Regions from separate parts of the Streptomyces sp. NPDC046557 genome, predicted to be linked through region 2. Evidence: predicted binding sites of a transcription regulator. Region 2 holds the regulator's gene; the other holds the start of a gene.
What was found. The regulator HrcA, encoded in region 2, represses chaperone genes, less so after heat shock. The targets are predictions, from matches to a motif close to TTNGCACTCNGNNNNNCNGAGTGCNAA.
Positions count from the first base shown of each region.

Region 1 (4,413 bases), on a different contig from region 2:
CTACGGTGGCGACCTCGTCGGCATCGAGGGCAACTACGACGACGTCAACCGCTTCTGCTCCGAGCTCATCGGCGACCCGCTGGGCGAGGGCTGGGGCTTCGTCAACGTCAACCTGCGTCCGTACTACGGCGAGGGTTCCAAGACACTGGCCTACGAGATCTGCGAGCAGCTCGGCTGGCGGTTGCCGGACCAGATCGTGATCCCCATCGCGTCCGGCTCGCAGCTGACGAAGATCGACAAGGGTCTGCAGGAGCTGATCAAGCTCGGCCTGGTCGAGGACAAGCCGTACAAGATCTTCGGCGCGCAGGCCGAGGGCTGCTCGCCCGTGTCGACCGCCTTCAAGGCCGGTCACGACGTGGTGCGCCCGCAGAAGCCGAACACCATCGCCAAGTCGCTGGCGATCGGCAACCCGGCGGACGGCCCGTACGTCCTGGACATCGCGCGTCGCACCGGCGGTTACGTCGAGGACGTCAACGACGAGCAGGTCGTCGAGGCCATCAAGATCCTCGCGCGGGCCGAGGGCATCTTCGCCGAGACCGCGGGCGGTGTGACCGTCGGCGTGACGAAGAAGCTCATCGAGAACGGGCAGCTCGACCCCTCGCTGACCACGGTCGTCCTCAACACCGGTGACGGCCTCAAGACCCTGGAGGCGGTGGCCTCGGACAGCGGCCAGACCGCCACCATCCGCCCCAGCCTGGACGCGTTCCGCGCCGCCGGCCTGGCCTGAGGCCCGACCCACCCCCTGTTCCCGGAAAGGCAGTAGCGCCATGAGCGTCAACGTCCGCATCCCCACCATCCTGCGCACCTACACCGGCGGCCAGGCCGAGGTCCCCGCCGAGGGCACGACCCTCTCCGAGGTCATCGAGTCCCTGGAGAAGAACCACCCGGGCATCGCTGCCCGCGTCCTGGACGACCAGGGCAAGCTGCGCCGCTTCGTGAACGTCTACGTCAACGACGACGACGTGCGCTTCGAGGGCGGCCTGCAGACGGTGACGCCGGACGGCGCGGGAGTCTCGATCATCCCCGCCGTGGCGGGCGGCTGCTGACAACCGGATCAGCGACACCGGACGTCCCAGAATTGCCCCCTCCGCTAAAAGCGGAGGGGGCAATTCTGGTTGATTGGGCGCGGTAGGGTTGGGGAAGTCCCCTCCGCTGTTCTTGCCCGCCGCATATGAGCGGGCCACCGGATGGTTGACATTGAGTCAACATGCGAGCCTGGTATGGGCCTTTGGTGCCGGATGTCGGGCCCGAGTTGCCCGGGAACATGCCTAAATTTCGCTTGATTTCCCCATTCCTTCTTGTCCAGAATTCTCGTCGGAATGACCTGTTGCACACAGCACCGGTGCGGATACATTCAGCCGCGGTCGAGGCGTTCCGGCGCAAGTTCTGACCCGGGTCCGCGAAGTGCGGTCCTGCGCAAGGGCCAGTAATAGGGGAGTTAGGCATGGCTCAGGGCACCGTCAAGTGGTTCAACGCGGAGAAGGGCTACGGCTTCATCGCGGTCGACGGTGGTGCGGATGTGTTCGTCCACTACAGCGCCATCCAGATGGACGGGTACCGCACCCTTGAAGAGGGTCAGCGGGTCGAGTTCGAGATCTCGCAGGGCCAGAAGGGTCCTCAGGCGGACATGGTCAAGCTCGCACTCGGCTGACCCGGCGCGATCGACCACAGACGCAACAGGTCTCAGGACCGCACACGCACGAGGGGCCCACATCCCGGACACGGGATGTGGGCCCCTCGTGCGTCCCCGGCCGGGGACTTCGCCCGGCGTTGCCCGAAGCCGCTTGCACTCGACGGGGTCGAGTGCTAATCATTGGCGTTAGCACTCTCCAGTCGAGAGTGCTACTGAAACGAGGACCGGGTCGGTGAGGCCCAAGGGTCCGGCGGGAAGGAACCGTCGGGCTCGTCGGCCGTCCGTCGCGGGCGCGGGCGCGGTCCAGGAGCAATCCACCCCAGTCCTGGAGGACCACTTCAGATGGCCAAGATCATCGCATTCAACGAGGAGGCCCGGCGCGGTCTCGAGCGTGGCATGAACCAGCTCGCCGACGCCGTCAAGGTCACCCTTGGCCCCAAGGGTCGCAACGTCGTCCTTGAGAAGAAGTGGGGCGCCCCCACGATCACCAACGATGGTGTCTCCATCGCCAAGGAGATCGAGCTCGAGGACCCGTACGAGAAGATCGGCGCCGAGCTGGTCAAGGAAGTCGCCAAGAAGACGGACGACGTCGCGGGCGACGGTACGACCACCGCCACCGTGCTGGCCCAGGCGCTCGTCCGCGAGGGCCTGCGCAACGTGGCCGCCGGCGCCAACCCGATGGCCCTCAAGCGTGGTATCGAGAAGGCCGTCGAGGCCGTCTCCGCCGCCCTGCTCGCGCAGGCCAAGGATGTCGAGACCAAGGAGCAGATCGCTTCGACGGCCTCCATCTCCGCCGCCGACACCCAGATCGGCGAGCTCATCGCCGAGGCCATGGACAAGGTCGGCAAGGAAGGCGTCATCACCGTCGAGGAGTCCCAGACCTTCGGTCTGGAGCTTGAGCTCACCGAGGGCATGCGCTTCGACAAGGGCTACATCTCGGCGTACTTCGCCACCGACATGGAGCGTATGGAGGCGTCGCTCGACGACCCGTACATCCTGATCGTCAACTCCAAGATCGGCTCGGTCAAGGACCTGCTGCCGCTCCTGGAGAAGGTCATGCAGTCCGGCAAGCCGCTGCTGATCATCGCCGAGGACGTCGAGGGCGAGGCCCTGTCGACCCTGGTCGTCAACAAGATCCGCGGCACCTTCAAGTCCGTCGCCGTCAAGGCCCCGGGCTTCGGCGACCGCCGCAAGGCCATGCTCGGTGACATCGCCATCCTCACGGGCGGCACCGTCATCTCCGAGGAGGTCGGCCTCAAGCTGGAGAACGCCGGTCTCGACCTGCTCGGCCGCGCCCGCAAGGTCGTCATCACCAAGGACGAGACGACCATCGTCGACGGCTCGGGTGACAGCGACCAGGTCCAGGGTCGCGTCAACCAGATCCGCGCCGAGATCGAGAACTCCGACTCGGACTACGACCGCGAGAAGCTCCAGGAGCGCCTCGCGAAGCTGGCCGGCGGCGTGGCCGTCATCAAGGCCGGTGCCGCGACCGAGGTCGAGCTCAAGGAGCGCAAGCACCGCATCGAGGACGCCGTTCGCAACGCGAAGGCGGCCGTCGAAGAGGGCATCGTCGCCGGTGGTGGCGTGGCCCTGCTCCAGGCCTCCTCGGTCTTCGAGAAGCTGGAGCTCACCGGTGACGAGGCGACCGGCGCCAACGCCGTGAAGCTCGCCCTGGAGGCCCCGCTCAAGCAGATCGCCGTCAACGGTGGTCTGGAGGGTGGCGTCGTCGTCGAGAAGGTGCGCAACCTCCCGATCGGCCACGGCCTGAACGCCGCGACCGGCGAGTACGTCGACATGATCGCCGAGGGCATCATCGACCCGGCGAAGGTCACGCGCTCCGCGCTGCAGAACGCCGCGTCGATCGCCGCGCTGTTCCTGACCACCGAGGCCGTCATCGCCGACAAGCCCGAGAAGGCCGGCGCCGGTGCGCCGGGCGGCATGCCGGGCGGTGACATGGACTTCTGATCGGCCTCCGGCTGATCGGCTGTTCATCACGCTTCACGTTCGAGGGCGGCACCCCCACCGGGGTGCCGCCCTCGGGCGTTCCCGCGGCGCGCCGCTCAGGCGGCCGGCCGCGCGACGAACCTGACTTCTTCCTGGTCCTCGCCGAGGGCGATGTTCAGCGAAGCGTCCAGGGCCCGCGCGAGGCGCAGCAGCAAGGGCAACGTGGGCACGGCGTCGGCGCCCTCCACCCGGGAGATCTTCGCCTGCACCGAGACGGCCGAGGTGGAGGGCGAGCGGGCGGAGATCCGGTAGGTCATCCATGCGGCGACCGCATTATGTCGTCGACGACATAATGCGGTCGGGAGGTGTTTCTGACCTCTTACCGGTGATGGTGCCGCCGGGTTGACGGGCTGCCCGGTGCTCGGGACGGGGATACGTGCGGCGGGGCGGTCTGGTTGACTCGGGGGCATGAGCGAGAGCAGTGGAGCCGGCAGGGCCTTCGTCAAGATCTGTGGGCTGAAGACCGCGCACGACGTCGACGTGGCCGTGGCGGCCGGGGCCGATGCCGTCGGGTTCGTGTTCGCCCCGGGCAGCCCGCGGACCGTCGACGCCGCCACCGCGCGGGAGCTGGCCGCGCGGGTGCCCGCCGGGGTGCTCACCGTCGGGGTGTTCCGCGGGCAGTCCGTGGAGGAGGTCCGGCGGCTGACGCAGGAGAGCGGGGTGCGCTCCGTACAGCTCCACGGCGACGAGGGCCCCGCCTACTACGAGGCCCTGCGCGCCCCCGGCCGTACGCTCATCCGCGCCACCGCCGCCGCCGTCGTGGCGGCCGGGGAGTA
Region 1 is NZ_JBEYZH010000010.1:113,236-117,648, forward strand. It holds gene thrC (threonine synthase) at 1-727, shown strand, start outside; gene ABZ934_RS19650 (MoaD/ThiS family protein) at 768-1,046, shown strand; gene ABZ934_RS19655 (cold-shock protein) at 1,445-1,651, shown strand; gene groL (chaperonin GroEL) at 1,976-3,598, shown strand; partial or broken gene ABZ934_RS19665 (transcriptional regulator) at 3,694-3,843, opposite strand; gene ABZ934_RS19670 (phosphoribosylanthranilate isomerase) at 4,046-4,413, shown strand, end outside.
Region 1: groL (chaperonin GroEL) is a predicted target of HrcA. The motif match lies at 1,784-1,810, and genes of this name have one in related genera.

Region 2 (4,413 bases):
TGGTCAGGACGGCGGCCGGGGGGCATCCGAAGGTGAAGGACACCACCGGGACGGGGTCTTCCAGGAGGATGGCGAGTTTGGCGTCGTAGCCGTCGTCGCAGGTGCCGACGATGTCGTCAGGCGCGAGGGACACCTCGTACCAGGTCGCCTCCCCGGCGAGTTGGCCGCGGTACGTCTCGACGGCCGCCGGGTCGACGTAGCCGGTCTGCGGCATCAACAGGTTGACGCCGAAGGGCCGCCGGGTGAGCGCGCGGAGCTGCTTGATCTCCTGGTACATCCCGTCGGCGGTCTTGTAGCCGCCGGCCAGGAAACCGAGTCCGCCCGCCTCGCACACAGCGGCGGCGAGCGGCGGGCAGGAGGCGCCGCCCGCCATGGGGGCCTGCACGATCGGGTACGGGGAGAGACCGTTCGGCGCGGTGGACATGCCCTGCATCGTGCCACGTCCCGCGCACCGGGCCGAATCACGGCATTCGCCTGGCATAGTCCGCTTCCCGGCGCGGGTCCGACGCCGCCGCGAGCCCCGGGCGGGCCTACGGCCGGCCCACGTCCACGAACGCCGCGAGCCCGGTCCGGGGCAGTCCCCGGGCCGGGCTCACAGCGGTGCGGCGGGCCGGTCAGCGGCCGTTGAACGCGTCCTTCAGGCGGCTGAACAGACCCTGCTGGCCCGGCGCGAACTGGCCCGTCGGCCGCTCCTCGCCGCGCAGCTTCGCCAGCTGGCGCAGGAGGTCCTCCTGCTGGGCGTCCAGCTTGCCGGGGGTGGTGACCTCGACGTGGACGATCAGGTCGCCCCGGCCGCCACCGCGCAGGTGCGTGACGCCGCGGCCGTGCAGCGGGATCGCCTGGCCGGATCCGGTGCCGGGCCGGATGTCGATCTCCTCCAGGCCGTCCAGCGTCTCCAGCGGGCACTTGGTGCCCAGGGCCGCCGCCGTCATGGGGATGGTGACCGTGCAGTGCAGGTCGTCCCCGCGTCGCTGGAAGGTCGGGTGCGCCAGTTCGTGGATCTCCACGTACAGGTCGCCGGCGGGGCCGCCGCCGGGGCCGACCTCGCCCTCGCCCGCCAGTTGGATCCGGGTGCCGTTCTCGACCCCGGCCGGGATCTTGACGGTGAGGCTGCGGCGGGAGCGGACGCGGCCGTCGCCCGCGCACTCGGGGCACGGGGTCGGGACGACGGTGCCGAAGCCCTGGCACTGCGGGCAGGGCCGCGAGGTCATGACCTGGCCCAGGAACGACCGGGTGACCTGCGACACCTCGCCGCGACCGCGACACATGTCACACGTCTGCGCGGAGGTGCCGGGGGCGGCGCCCTCACCAGAGCAGGTGGTGCAGACGACGGCCGTGTCGACCTGGATGTCCTTGGTCGTCCCGAAGGCCGCCTCGTCCAGCTCCAAGTCGAGGCGGATCATGGCGTCCTGGCCGCGGCGGGTGCGCGAGCGCGGTCCGCGCTGCGACGCCTGACCGAAGAAGGCGTCCATGATGTCGGAGAAGTTGCCGAAGCCGCCCGCCCCGAAACCGCCCGCGCCGCCGCCACCGCCCGAGGAGGACAGCGGGTCGCCGCCGAGGTCGTAGACCTGCTTCTTCTGCGGGTCCGAGAGGACCTCGTAGGCCGCGTTGATCTCCTTGAAGCGCTCCTGCGTCTTCGGGTCCGGATTCACGTCCGGGTGGAGTTCGCGCGCGAGCCGACGGAATGCCTTCTTGATCTCGTCCTGCGATGCGTCGCGGCGCACGCCGAGAACGGCGTAGTAGTCCGTGGCCACTTACGACTCCGCCAGGATCTGTCCGACGTAACGTGCCACTGCGCGTACCGCTCCCATCGTTCCGGGGTAGTCCATGCGGGTCGGTCCGACCACGCCGAGTTTGGCGACTGCTTCGCCGCCCGAACCGTAACCGACCGAGACGACCGACGTGGAGTTCAGTCCCTCGTAGGCGTTCTCATGCCCGATCTTCACGGCCATCCCCGACTCACTGGCCTCGCCCAGCAGCTTGAGGAGCACGACCTGCTCCTCCAGCGCTTCCAGCACCGGCCTGATCGTCAGGGGGAAATCATGTCCGAACCTCGTGAGGTTGGCGGTACCGCCGATCATCAGCCGTTCCTCCGCCTCCTCCACCAGCGTTTCCCGCAGGGTCGCGAGGACGGCCGTGACCGTCGCCCGGTCCTCGGCCTCGAAGGACTCGGGAAGGTCCTGCACGAGCGGCGGCACGTCGGTGAAACGACGACCGACGACCCGGCTGTTGAGGCGCGCCCGCAGGTCGGCGAGCGAGGTCTCCGAGAAGGGGGTCTGGCAGTCGACGAGCCGCTGTTCGACCCGTCCGGTGTCCGTGATCAGCACGAGCATCAGCCGCGCGGGCGCCAGGGACAGCAGCTCCACGTGCCGGACGGTGGAACGGGTCAGGCTCGGGTACTGGACGACGGCGACCTGCCGGGTGAGCTGCGCGAGCAACCGCACCGTGCGCCCCACGACGTCGTCGAGGTCGACGGCGCCGTCGAGGAAGTTCTGGATGGCCCGGCGCTCGGGCGTCGACAGCGGCTTGACTCCCGCCAGCTTGTCCACGAAGAGCCGGTAGCCCTTGTCGGTGGGGATGCGCCCGGCGCTGGTGTGGGGCTGGGCGATGTACCCCTCCTCCTCCAGCAGGGCCATGTCGTTGCGGACCGTCGCCGGGGAGACGCCGAGCCGGTGGCGCTCGGTGAGCGCCTTCGATCCGACCGGCTCCTCCGTCCCCACGTAGTCCTGGACGATGGCGCGCAATACTTCGAGCCTGCGTTCGCTGAGCACTCGTGCACACCTCCAGTGCGGTGGGTCGTCGCTGCGGTCGTTTCCGGCCGGCCCGGGGCGGGCCGCGTTGGCACTCTGCGCATCCGAGTGCCAGAGATCCCCCGGTCAGTGTACGGCCGGGTAGTACGCCGGAGGCAAGGGCGGCCCGCCAGGGTAGCGTCCCCGCATGGACGTGCGTTGGGAAGAGGCGGGCTGGGAACGGCTGACCGGGCGGGCCGGGAGACGCCGACTGCCGGTGTGGGACTGCACGGTGGGGCTGGTGGTGGGGGACGAGTCGGTCCTCCTGATCGACCCCGGCTCCTGTGTCCGCGAGGGCGCGGGCATCCGGGCGGAGGCGGAGCGACTGACCGGTCGCCACGTGACCCATATCGCATTCACACACGGACATTTCGATCATGTACTGGGAGGCTCCGCCTTCTCGGGGGCCGAGTTCTACGGTGCGGTCGGGCTGGACGCGCACCTCGCGCTGGACCGGAACGCCCTGCGGGAGGACGCGGTCCGACAGGGACTGGCGGAGGCGGAGGCCGAGGAGGCGGCGGACCTGATGCCGCTGCCGGGGCACCTGGTGTCGGGCGAGTGGACTCTGGAGCTGGGCGGGGTGCAGGTGCTGCTGGCGAACGTCGGGCCGGGGCACACGCGGCACGATCTGGCCGTCTTCGTACCGGGCCCGCGGGAGGTCGTCTTCTGCGGGGACCTGGTGGAGGAGTCGGGCGAACCCCAGGCGGGCCCGGACGCGGTCCCGGCGCGATGGCCGGCCGCGCTGGACCGGCTGCTCGCGCTCGGCGGGGACGACGCGCTGTACGTGCCGGGTCACGGAGCGGTGGTCGACGCGGGCTTCGTGCGTGCGCAACGCGCCACACTCGCTGGGCGGTTCGGCGTGTCGGGCGCGTGAGCGCGGGCTCTCTCGTACCGTCGGCCGGATGCGTGAGTACTCCCCCGATCTGACCCCGCAGTGGAAGCGCGCCAAGGCCGTGCCGGAGGTTCCGGCCGACCCCGGGCTGGTGGTCGAGGTGGCGGCCACCGACTTCTGCGGCGCGGTGGTGGCCTGCGAGGCGGGCACAGTGATCCTGGAGGACCGCTTCGGCAAGCGCCGTGCCTTCCCGCTGGAGCCCCGCGGGTTCCTCCTGGACGGCGCGGTGGTCACCCTGACCCGCCCGGCCCGCACGGCGGCGGCGACACCCGCCCATACGGCGTCGGGCTCGGTGGCGGTCCCCGGGGCGCGGGCGCGGGTGGCGCGGGCGGGGCGGATCTACGTCGAGGGCCGCCACGACGCGGAGCTGGTGGAGCGGGTCTGGGGCGACGACCTGCGGATCGAGGGCGTGGTCGTGGAGTACCTGGAGGGGATCGACGACCTCCCCGCGATCGTGGCGGACTTCGCCCCCGCGCCGGACGCCCGCCTGGGCGTGCTGGTCGACCACCTGGTGCCGGGCTCGAAGGAGTCCCGCATCGCGGCCTCGGTGACGTCCCCGCACGTCCTGGTGGTGGGCCACCCGTACGTGGACGTCTGGCAGGCGGTGAAACCGTCCGCCCTGGGCATCCCGGCCTGGCCGGTGATTCCCCGTGGCCAGGACTGGAAGACGGGCATCTGTCACGCACTGGGATGGCCCTCGAACACGGGCGCGGCCTGGCAGCACATCCTGTC
Region 2 is NZ_JBEYZH010000003.1:238,133-242,545, forward strand. It holds gene ABZ934_RS09910 (nitronate monooxygenase) at 1-424, opposite strand, end outside; gene dnaJ (molecular chaperone DnaJ) at 615-1,754, opposite strand; gene hrcA (heat-inducible transcriptional repressor HrcA) at 1,755-2,771, opposite strand; gene ABZ934_RS09925 (MBL fold metallo-hydrolase) at 2,938-3,663, shown strand; gene ABZ934_RS09930 (DUF3097 domain-containing protein) at 3,692-4,413, shown strand, end outside.